3 regions of the Rhodopseudomonas sp. RCAM05734 genome follow, and region 3 is predicted to be linked to each of the others. Evidence: riboswitches for the same ligand, from Rfam matches in the RefSeq annotation. Region 3 holds a riboswitch; each other region holds the start of a gene.
What was found. A riboswitch is a leader RNA that binds a small molecule or an ion and turns the genes downstream of it on or off. The one in region 3 is predicted to bind cobalamin.
Positions count from the first base shown of each region.

Region 1 (3,272 bases), 2.3 Mb from region 3:
GCCAATGTCGGCGACGCGAAGACGCTGGTCATCCATCCGGCCAGCACGACGCACCAGCAGATGGATGCCGAACAGCTCAAGGCATCGGGCATCGGCGAGGAACTGATCCGGCTGTCTGTCGGCATCGAGGCCTCGCAAGACATCATCGACGATCTCGGCCAGGCGCTGCGCGCCTCGCAGAAGGCCTGAGCCATGCAGATCTCCGTCAACGGCTTTGATACCTTCGTCGGCACCGGCGGACGTCGATTCGATCCGGCGTTGCCGGCTGCGGTGATGATCCACGGCGCCGGCTTCGATCATTCGACATGGGCGCTGCACGACCGCTGGTTCGCGCATCACGGCTTTTCCGTGCTCGCGCCGGACCTGCCCGGCCATGGCCGGTCGGCGGGCACGGCGCTCACGACGATCGCCGATCTCGCCGACTGGACCGCCGCTTTGATCGACGCCGCCGGCGCCACCAGCGCGCGCCTGATCGGCCATTCCATGGGCTCGCTCATCGCGCTGGAAACCGCGGCGCGGCATCCGCAGAAAATCACCCGGCTCGACCTGATGGGCACCGCGGTCACCATGACGGTCGGTCCCGATCTGCTGAAGGACGCCGAGGCCAACGACCACGGCGCCATCGACATGGTGTTGATCTGGGGCCTCGGCTATCAGGCCGAACTGGGCGGCAGCCTGGCACCGGGCCTGTGGATGCATGGCGGCGCGCAACGGGTGCTCGAAGCCGGCAAACCGGGCGTGTTGTTTACCGACCTCACCGCCTGCAACAACTACCAGAACGCCCTGGCCGCAGCCGCCGATATCAAGATTCCGGTGACCCTGATCCTCGGCGAGCGCGACATGATGACCCCTGCCAAAGCCGGCAAGGCGCTGGCGGCGGCACTCCCCAATGCCCGCACGGTGATTCTGGCCGGCGCCGGTCACATGATGATGGTGGAACGGCCCGACGAGGTGCTCGCCGCCTTGCGGGGCTGAGGATACCCGGTTCCGGTTGCACGCTGCCCCGCGCTGTGCTTCCTGTGGTTTGTCATCGGTGCCTCCGCAAGGAGGTGAAACGGGAATGCGGTGCGGGGATTTTCCCCTATTCCGCGGCTGCCCCCGCAACTGTAAGCGGCCATTTTCGATCCATGAAGCCACTGAACCTGTACGCAGGTTTGGGAAGGCGGATCGAAAGACGACCGCGAGCCAGGAGACCGGCCGGTGACGAGTTTCAACTCGTTCGACGGTGGGTCGACGGAAGGGGTTATCGATGGCTATCCGGGAGCTTGCTGCCAGTACGGCAGCCGTTGTTGCGTTGTCCTGTTATCACGGCGCCGTATGGGCGCAGTCCAGTCCGGACCGATTGCCGGATCTGGTGGTCACGGCGGACAGAGGCGCAGAACCGATTGGCCGCACCGGAAGTTCGATCAGCGTCGTGAAAAGCGATACCATCGCCACCAGCAATCCAACCTCTCTGGTCGACGCGTTGCGCACCGTGCCCGGCCTCGACATCACCGAGAGCGGCGGCCCGGGCGGCACCACCAACATCCGCATGCGCGGCGGCAATACCGGCCAGACCCTGGTGATGATCGACGGCATCCGCATCAACGATCCCACCGCGGCGTCTGGCGACTACGACTTTGCCATGTTTGCGCCGAGCAGCATCGACCGCATCGAAGTTCTGAAAGGCCCGCAGAGCGCACTCTACGGCTCCGACGCCATGACCGGGGTGATCAACATCATCACCAGGAGCGGCACAGGCCCGGCACAGTTCAACGTGCGCAGCGAGGGTGGCAGCTATGGCACCGCTTCCACGGCCGCTTCCCTGAGCGGCTCGCAGGGCCCCTGGTCCTATGCCTTCACCGGAAGCGGCCAGCACAGCAATGGCTTTTCGCGATTTGGCTATCGCATTCCGGCGTTCGAGGCCAAGTTCCCGAATCTGGAACGTGACGGCTTCGACCGCGTCGGCGGCTCGGCGCGGATCAGCTATGACGCCGGCGACCTGAAGCTGGAAGCAGGCATCCTGTCGACCTTCACGCGATCGGCCTACGACGCCGCATACAATGCCAGTTCGAAGACCGTCCAGTTTCCGGATACGCCAAACAGCGCCACGCGCCAGCTCGATCAGGTGTGGGGCAAAGCCAGCTTCGACAGCCTGAACGGCCTGCTCACCCACAGCGTTACGCTGTCCGAGACGCATGTCGAACGCTCGTTTAACGAGTTCGCCTACAAGACAAACACCCTGCCGCAGAATACGACGACCACCTTCTCCAGCTACTTGGCCAACAGCGCCGCCGCCGAGTATCAGGCCACATTGAAACTGGGCGCATTCGGATCGCTGGTCTACGGCGCCAAAAGCCAGCACGAAACAGCAGACATCTGGCAAGTCAGCGCGCCCGCCGCCAACCCGCCGGTGGCGGCCCTGTCGAAATCGCAGGACACCAACGCGATCTTTGCGCTGTGGCAGGTGCCGATCGGCGAGCGATTGAACGTCACGCTCGGCGGGCGCGTCGACGATGTCGCCGATGTCGCAAGGTTCGAAACCTGGCGGGCCACCGCCGCCTACAGCATCGCGGAAACCGGCACCAAGCTCCGCGCCAGTGCCGGTACCGGCGCCAAGGCGCCGACCCTGTACCAGCTCTACGCGCCGCTCACGGCAAGCCCGGGACTGAGCCCGGAGACCAGCTTCGGTTATGACGCCGGCATCGACCAGTCGCTGTTCAACGGCCGCGTGGTGCTTTCGGTGACCGGCTTCGCCAACGACTTCAGCAACCTGATCAACTACGTCGTCGATGTCGCGCGCCCCAACGGCTATTACGTCAACGTCGCCCGCGCCGAGACCAGCGGCATCGAGGTGGGCAGCACCGTCGACATCGTTCCAGGCCTGCTGAAATTCAACGCCGCCTACACCTATCTGCACGCCATCGATCTTGCCAACGGATCGATCCTGGCGCGGCGCCCGAAGAACCTGGTACGCTTTGCGCTGGCCATCACGCCCACCGACCGTTGGACCATCGAGCCGCGCGTCACCACGGTGTCCAAGCGCTTCGACAAGGCCAACCAGGTCGGCGAGCTCGGCGCCTATACCCGCGTCGACCTCTATAGCGAGTACAGGATCGACGCCAACTGGAAGGTCTTTGCTCGAGGCGAGAATATCCTGAACGCGCACTATCAGGAGGCGCTGAACTTCGGCACCACCGGCCCCGCGGCCTATGCCGGTTTCAACGCCACATGGTGAGCGCAAATCCCTCACGACGGCTGCTGATCGTCACGGCCGCACTGGCCGTGCTGGT
Region 1 covers NZ_CP199742.1:3,462,540-3,465,811, reverse strand. The annotation lists gene ACUXVA_RS16415 (O-acetylhomoserine aminocarboxypropyltransferase) at 1-189, shown strand, start outside; gene ACUXVA_RS16410 (alpha/beta fold hydrolase) at 193-975, shown strand; cobalamin riboswitch at 1,015-1,216, shown strand; gene ACUXVA_RS16405 (TonB-dependent receptor plug domain-containing protein) at 1,250-3,217, shown strand; gene ACUXVA_RS16400 (FecCD family ABC transporter permease) at 3,211-3,272, shown strand, end outside.
Region 1: it holds a riboswitch for cobalamin, as region 3 does, so the genes downstream of both, ACUXVA_RS16405 (TonB-dependent receptor plug domain-containing protein) here and ACUXVA_RS05690 (TonB-dependent receptor) in region 3, are expected to answer to the same signal.

Region 2 (3,272 bases), 2.3 Mb from region 3:
GAAGGAATCCGCGGTGTCGGCGAGGCCGTCCTCGTGCAGCGCCGAGGTCAGCACAATGCTGGTCGTCACCGCCAGCAGCGCTGAGACCACCGGACTCCAGAACTCGTTGGCGAGCAGCAGCACCAGCGCCGATGCCGCGCCGATACCGGCGCCGATCACCGGAAAATACTTCATCGCCCGCGCGAGCCAGTCCGGCGCGCCAGCCGTTGCGGTGTCCGGCACCCGCACCACCGTGAGGAAGCGGATCGCATCATACAGGGCGCCCGGCAGTTGCATCAGATGTTTCCCGACAGCACGTCGCTGAGATCGGCGACATCGGTGAGCAGTCGCGCTGCGGCGCGGACCAGCGGCACCGCCAGCAGCGCTCCGGTGCCTTCCCCGAGCCGCAGCCCGAGATCGAGCAATGGCTTGGCATCGAGCGCCGCCAGCACCAGGTCGTGGCCCTTTTCCGCGGAGCGATGCGCGAACACGCAATAGCCGCGCGCCGCGGGCGCGAGACGGATCGCCAGCAGCGCCGCCGCCGTCGAGATGAAGCCATCGACAATCACCGGTCGTCGCTGCGATGCCGCGCCGAGAATCGCGCCGGCCATCATGGCGATCTCCAGTCCGCCGAATTCGCTGAGCACATCGAGCGGCGCGCTGGCGTCGCTGCGCGCGGCGGCCTTGTGAATCGCCGCGCGCTTTTTGGCCATGCCCGCATCGTCCTGCCCGGCGCCGACGCCGATGCAGTCGTCGAGCGGAGCCGGGGCGAGGCGATGTACCAGCAGCGCGGAGGAGGCGGTGTTGCCGATGCCCATCTCGCCGAGCGCGAGGATGTCGGCGCCGGCGCGAATTTCGCCGACGGCAATGCGGGCACCCGCTGCCAACGCGCCGGAGGCCTCATGAAATGTCATCGCCGGCTCGCGCGCGGCGTTGGCGGTGCCCATGCGGATCTTGGCGTCGAGCAGGCCGGGATGTACCGGCAGCTCAGCCGCGACGCCGGCATCGATGACGCGGACGGCGACGTTGTTGGCGGTGGCAAAGGCATTGGCGGTGGCGCGGCCGGCCAGATAGGTCATCACCATGGCCACGGTCACGGCCGAGGGATATTGCGACACGCCTTCCTCGACCAGCCCGTGATCGGCGGCGAACACCAGCAGCACGGCGTTCTCGCCGCGCGGTTCCCCGGGATGCCGGATCATGCCGAGCTGAACCGCAAGGTCCTCGATCCGGCCCAGCGAGCCCAGCGGTTTCGCCTTGCCGTCGATGCGGGCGCGCAGGGTCGCTTCCAGCGCGGGATCGAGGGGGACAATGGCGGGCGGCTGCCACAAAGGCGGGGTGTGGGCGGTCATGGTGGTCCTCTCGCGGTGGCGCGTACCTGACGCAACCGCCATCATCCGGTCAACAGCCTGCTTGCGCGGTTGACCCCGCAGCCCCCGGGGCTAGCGTCGTGCGCGATGGTCCTTCCGCGTGAAGGTGAATAGGGAAGCCGGTGCGAGCGGTCTCGATTGAGACTTCTCCAGGCCGGCGCTGCCCCCGCAACTGTAAGCGACGAGCCTGCACCGATGCCACTGGGAGATCCCGGGAAGGCGGCGCAGGCAGCGACTCGCGAGCCAGGAGACCTGCCATCACGAACTGTGCTTTGGAGGCGTCGTCGGGGCGGGGTGCACCGGACGGGAGCGAGCGCGACGGCCTGTGCCGTAGCGCGCGACCCAACAAAGCTCGCGGCCTTTCCAGGCCTTGATGTGAGCATGTGATGGATCGCGACAGCACGACCCTGCCGTCCGACGTAACGATGACCGAACCGCGGCGCAGCCATGCGCCAGCAGGTCCCGTCATCGTCAGCGTCTGCATCACCTGCAAATCCGCCGATGGCAGCGCCGTCGTGGGGCCGGAGATGTTCGACGCCGTGAAATCCGCGCTTGGCGTCAGCGACGTCATGGTGCGTCCGGTGCAGTGCCTTAGCGTCTGCAAGCGCCCGGCCACCGTCGCAGTCACCAGCCCCGACGGTTATACGTTCCTGTTCGGCGACCTGAAGACGGACAGCGGCAGCGCTGCGCTGGTGTCGTTCGTGCAGTCGTATCAGAAGTCGGACTATGGCTTGGTGCCGTGGCGCGAGCGCGCCGACGTGTTGCGAAAAGGCATGGTGGCGCGGGTGCCGCCGATGCGCTGGTCGCCCGACGACGGGCGCGCGCCGAAATGAAGATGCTGCAAACCACTCTGGTGCTCGGCGGCGCGCGCTCGGGCAAGTCGGTCTTCGCCGAGCAGCTGATCGATCACAGCGCGCTGCAGCGGATCTATCTCGCCACCGCCACCGCGGGGGAGGACGAGGAGATGAAGCAGCGTATCGCCCATCACCGCAATCGCCGCGCCGACGGCTGGACCACCGTCGAGGAGCCGCTGGCGCTGGTCGATGCGCTGACGCGCGAGGCGACGCGCGGCCGCGCCGTGCTGGTGGACTGCCTGACCCTGTGGCTGTCGAACGTGATGTTCGCCGGCCGCGATCCCGAGATCGAGGCGCGCCGGCTGACGCGCTTTCTCGGCGTCGCCAAATATCCCATCGTATTCGTCTCCAACGAGGTCGGCATGGGCCTGGTGCCGGAGACGCCGCTGGGCCGCGCCTTCCGCGATGCGCAGGGGCGCCTCAATCAGATTATCGCGGCCGCCGTGCCGCAAGTGGTTTTCATCGCCGCCGGGCTGCCGCTCTGGCTCAAACATTCGCCTGAGGAGTCGTAAATGTCCCGTGTTCCCGTCACCGTGCTCACCGGTTTCCTCGGCGCCGGCAAGACCACGCTGCTGCGCGCATTGCTGACCCAGGCCGACGGCCGCCGTATTGCTGTCATCGTCAACGAATTCGGCGATGCTGGTTTTGACGGCGGCCTGGTCCAGGAATGCGCCGCCAACGCCTGCGCGCCCGGCGACATAATCGAACTCACCAACGGCTGCATCTGCTGCACCGTGGCCGACGATTTTATCCCCACCATGGACAAGCTTCTGGCCCGCGATATTCCGCTCGACGCCATCGTCATCGAGACGTCGGGGCTCGCGCTGCCGCAGCCGTTGCTGAAAGCATTTGCGTGGCCAGCGGTCAAAACCCGCGCCACGGTCGACGGCGTCGTCACCGTGGTCGATGCGCTGGCGCTGTCGGAAGGCCGTGTCACGCTGGATGAGGACGCCGTCGCTGAACAGCGTGCGAAGGATGAGGGGATCGAACATGACGATCCGATCGAGGAAGTTTTCGAGGATCAGCTCGCCTGCGCCGATCTGGTGGTGCTGTCGAAGAGCGATCTGGT
Region 2 covers NZ_CP199742.1:3,447,673-3,450,944, forward strand. The annotation lists gene ACUXVA_RS16340 (adenosylcobinamide-GDP ribazoletransferase) at 1-276, opposite strand, end outside; gene cobT (nicotinate-nucleotide--dimethylbenzimidazole phosphoribosyltransferase) at 276-1,331, opposite strand; cobalamin riboswitch at 1,421-1,623, shown strand; gene ACUXVA_RS16350 (DUF1636 family protein) at 1,736-2,182, shown strand; gene cobU (bifunctional adenosylcobinamide kinase/adenosylcobinamide-phosphate guanylyltransferase) at 2,179-2,715, shown strand; gene cobW (cobalamin biosynthesis protein CobW) at 2,716-3,272, shown strand, end outside.
Region 2: it holds a riboswitch for cobalamin, as region 3 does, so the genes downstream of both, ACUXVA_RS16350 (DUF1636 family protein) here and ACUXVA_RS05690 (TonB-dependent receptor) in region 3, are expected to answer to the same signal.

Region 3 (3,272 bases):
GCGTCACGTAATCAGTGCGCGCGACGGTCGGCTCGTCCTGACGGATACCTGCGATCAGCGCCAGCTGGTCGGTGACCGAAAGGCGATTTTCCGCAAATACGCCATACTGGTTGGTGGTGGAGCTGAAGCCCGGAACGGTCGGTGACGTGGTGGCGGAGAACGAGCCGGGATTGAAATTGAACAGCGGCACTGACGACGCGCCCGCATAGGGCGAGTTGTTGGTGTGGGTGAAGGAAATGTTGTTGACGTCAAAGCCGGTGACGAATTCGTTGGCCATGCCGAGGAGATGGCCGTGGAACGTCGCATCGAAACGATCGCCGATCTGCGCTTGGTCGTGAAAGATTTCGATATAGTTGCCGCCGCCCCGATCGATCAGGCCGGTTCTGGCGTTGTAGACGTAGCTTTCCTCGTCGCGCCAATGCCGCTGGCTGTCGAGGTAATACAACGTATTGCGCAACGTGACCCCGTCGCTCACCTGCCACTCGGTCTTCACCTGACTCTGGCTGTCCTGATAGCGGATGCTGCTGTCGCCGACGTTGTAGTTCTGGAAGCGCAGCGACGTGTCGAGCTTGCCGTTGATCAGCGGCGTGCCGAAATAGCGCGACGGGCTGCGATCGCCGTAATCGGTCGAGATTGTCCAGCCGATGTCTTCGGTCTGCTTGATCTGCACGGCAGCATGAACTTCGACATTGGACTGGCGGTCGCGATCGACCCAGCCGTCCGACATGTTGCCGGTGGCGGTGATGCGATAGGCGAGGTCCTTGCTGATCGGGCCGCCGCTATCGACGGCGATGCGGCGCTCCAGATTGGTGTCGAGCGAAATTTCCGCCTGGTTGCGCGGCACCCACAGCGGCAGCTTCGAGATGACGTTGACGGCGCCGCCGATGGCGCCTTCGCCATACATCACGGATGCCGGACCGCGCAGCACTTCGATGCGCTCCGACGACCAGGTGTCGTAGGGAAAGGTCAGCGTACCCGAGCCGACATAGAGACGGGTGCCGTCAAGCAGCGTCATGACAGTGCCGTTGCCGGTAAAGCCGCGTGTGTTGAAGGCGATGCTGCCGTTGCCCGGCGCCGGCGCGGCGGTGAAGCCGGCGGCATTCTGCGTCACAGCGGCAATGATGTTCTGCTGACCACGCTCGGCCATTGTCTCGGCGGTGATGATTTCGACACTTGCCGGCGTCTGCAATCGTGTCAGACCAAGGCGGCTGCCGGTCGATGACGTACCGGTGAGGTTGAGCGTCGGCGCGGCAAAAGCTGCGGGGCCGGCCGGCGATGCCACGGGCGCACCGGTGGCTGTCGCACGCTGCTGGCGCGTCCGTATTGCGCGCGACGCGCTGCCGCTGTTGGCCACGCGGCGCCTGGCGGACGGTGCGGCCGGCGATTGCACCACGACTGGGTCGAGCGCCTGGCTGGGGCTGGCACCCTGGCTCCAGCCGTCAGTCGGGCAGAGCAGGCAAGAGAATGCGACGGAATACAGGAAGGGATTGCATCGGTTCGATGCAGAGACGACGGAGGTCATGTTCGACTCGCGGTTACGTGGCACGTCACCGCGAACGAAGTCGGACCAAATCCCTGAGGGGATACGGTTCGGCTACCACCAGGACACCCCGCCCAATGTGCTCGCGTGTGACCACGACTGGCGGCAGGTCTCCTGGCTCGCGGGTCAGTGCCTTGTGCCGCCTTCCCAGACGCGAACGTCCAGTGGCTGATGGCAGAAGGCTCGCCGCTTACAGTTGCGGGGGCAGCCGCGGAATCGGGAAATCCCTCACCGCATTCCCTTTTTGATCCCCGAAGGGAACCGTCGCGGCCACGTTACGGTGCGATTTCGGAATGTGTCAATGCGGATTCATCTGTCGTGCCGGCGTGCGCCAGGACGAAGGAAAGAGCTGCGACCGCATGTCACAGCGCCGTCAGCAAAACTCTTTAGAGCCGTTCTCATCCGGGACTTCAGGAGTTTTCCATGGCCACGACCTTTTCGCGCCGCCGTTTCCTGTCCACGACCGCCGCCGCCGGCATGGGCGTGCTGGCGATGCCCTATCTCAGCCGCGCCGCGGACCGGCCCGTGATCGGCCATGGCGTGCAGTCCGGCGACATCGGCGTCGACAGCGGCATGGTGTGGTCGCGCGCAGACCGGGCGTCGCAGATGATGGTCGAGGTCTCGACCACCGAATCCTTCAAGAATGCCCGCGCGCTGCCGCCGATCAACGCCCTGCCGGAGAGCGACTTCACCGCAAAAATGCTGCTGGAGAACCTGCCCGCCGGGCAGGACATTTTCTACCGCGTCAAGTTTCGCGATCTCTCGCACTTCGACATCGTCAGCGAGCCGGTGATCGGCCGCTTCCGCACAGCGCCGGCCGATCGCCGCGATGTCAGCTTCGTGTGGGGCGGCGACGTCGCCGGCCAGGGCTTCGGCATCAATGCCGACGATGGCGGCATGTTCACCTTCGCCACCATGCGGAAACACAATCCGGATTTCCTGATCCACTCCGGCGACACCATCTATGCCGACGGCGTCATCACCGCGGAAACCAAGACCACCGACGGCAGGGTCTGGAAGAACACCACCATTGTACCGGAGAAGGCAAAGGTCGCCGAAACGCTCGACGAATTCCGCGCCGCGCACAAATACAACCTGCTCGACGAGCATGTCCGCGCCTTCAATGCGCAGGTGCCGGTGTTCGGCCAGTGGGACGACCACGAGGTCACCAACAACTGGTCGCTGTCGAAGCAATTGCCGGCCTCCTACAAGGAGCGCGACGTCACGCTGCTCGCGGCGCGGGCCGGGCGCGCCTATCACGAGATGTATCCGATCCGCGAGAGCATCGTCGAACCCGGCCGGGTCTACCGCACGCTGAATTACGGTCCGTATCTCGACGTCTTCATGCTCGACGAACGCAGCTATCGCGGCCCCAACGGCGCGAACCTGCAGGAAAAGTACGGTCCCGATGCGTATTTCGTCGGTCCGGACCAACTGGCCTGGCTGAAGCGCGCGCTGCTGGCCTCGAAGGCGACCTGGAAGGTGATCGCGTCGGATATGCCGATCAGCATCATCGTCGAGGACGACGCCGTCAACCACAAGGGCTCCGAGGCGATCGCCCAGGGCGATGGCCCGGCGCGCGGTCGCGAGCTGGAAATCGCCGAGCTCCTGCGCTTCATCAAGTCCTCGGGCGTCCTCAACACCGTGTGGCTGACCGCCGATGTGCACTACACCGCCGCGCACTACTACAATCCGGAGAAGGCCCAGTTCCAGGATTTCGAACCGTTCTGGG
Region 3 covers NZ_CP199742.1:1,159,760-1,163,031, forward strand. The annotation lists gene ACUXVA_RS05690 (TonB-dependent receptor) at 1-1,522, opposite strand, end outside; cobalamin riboswitch at 1,628-1,821, opposite strand; gene ACUXVA_RS05695 (alkaline phosphatase D family protein) at 1,964-3,272, shown strand, end outside.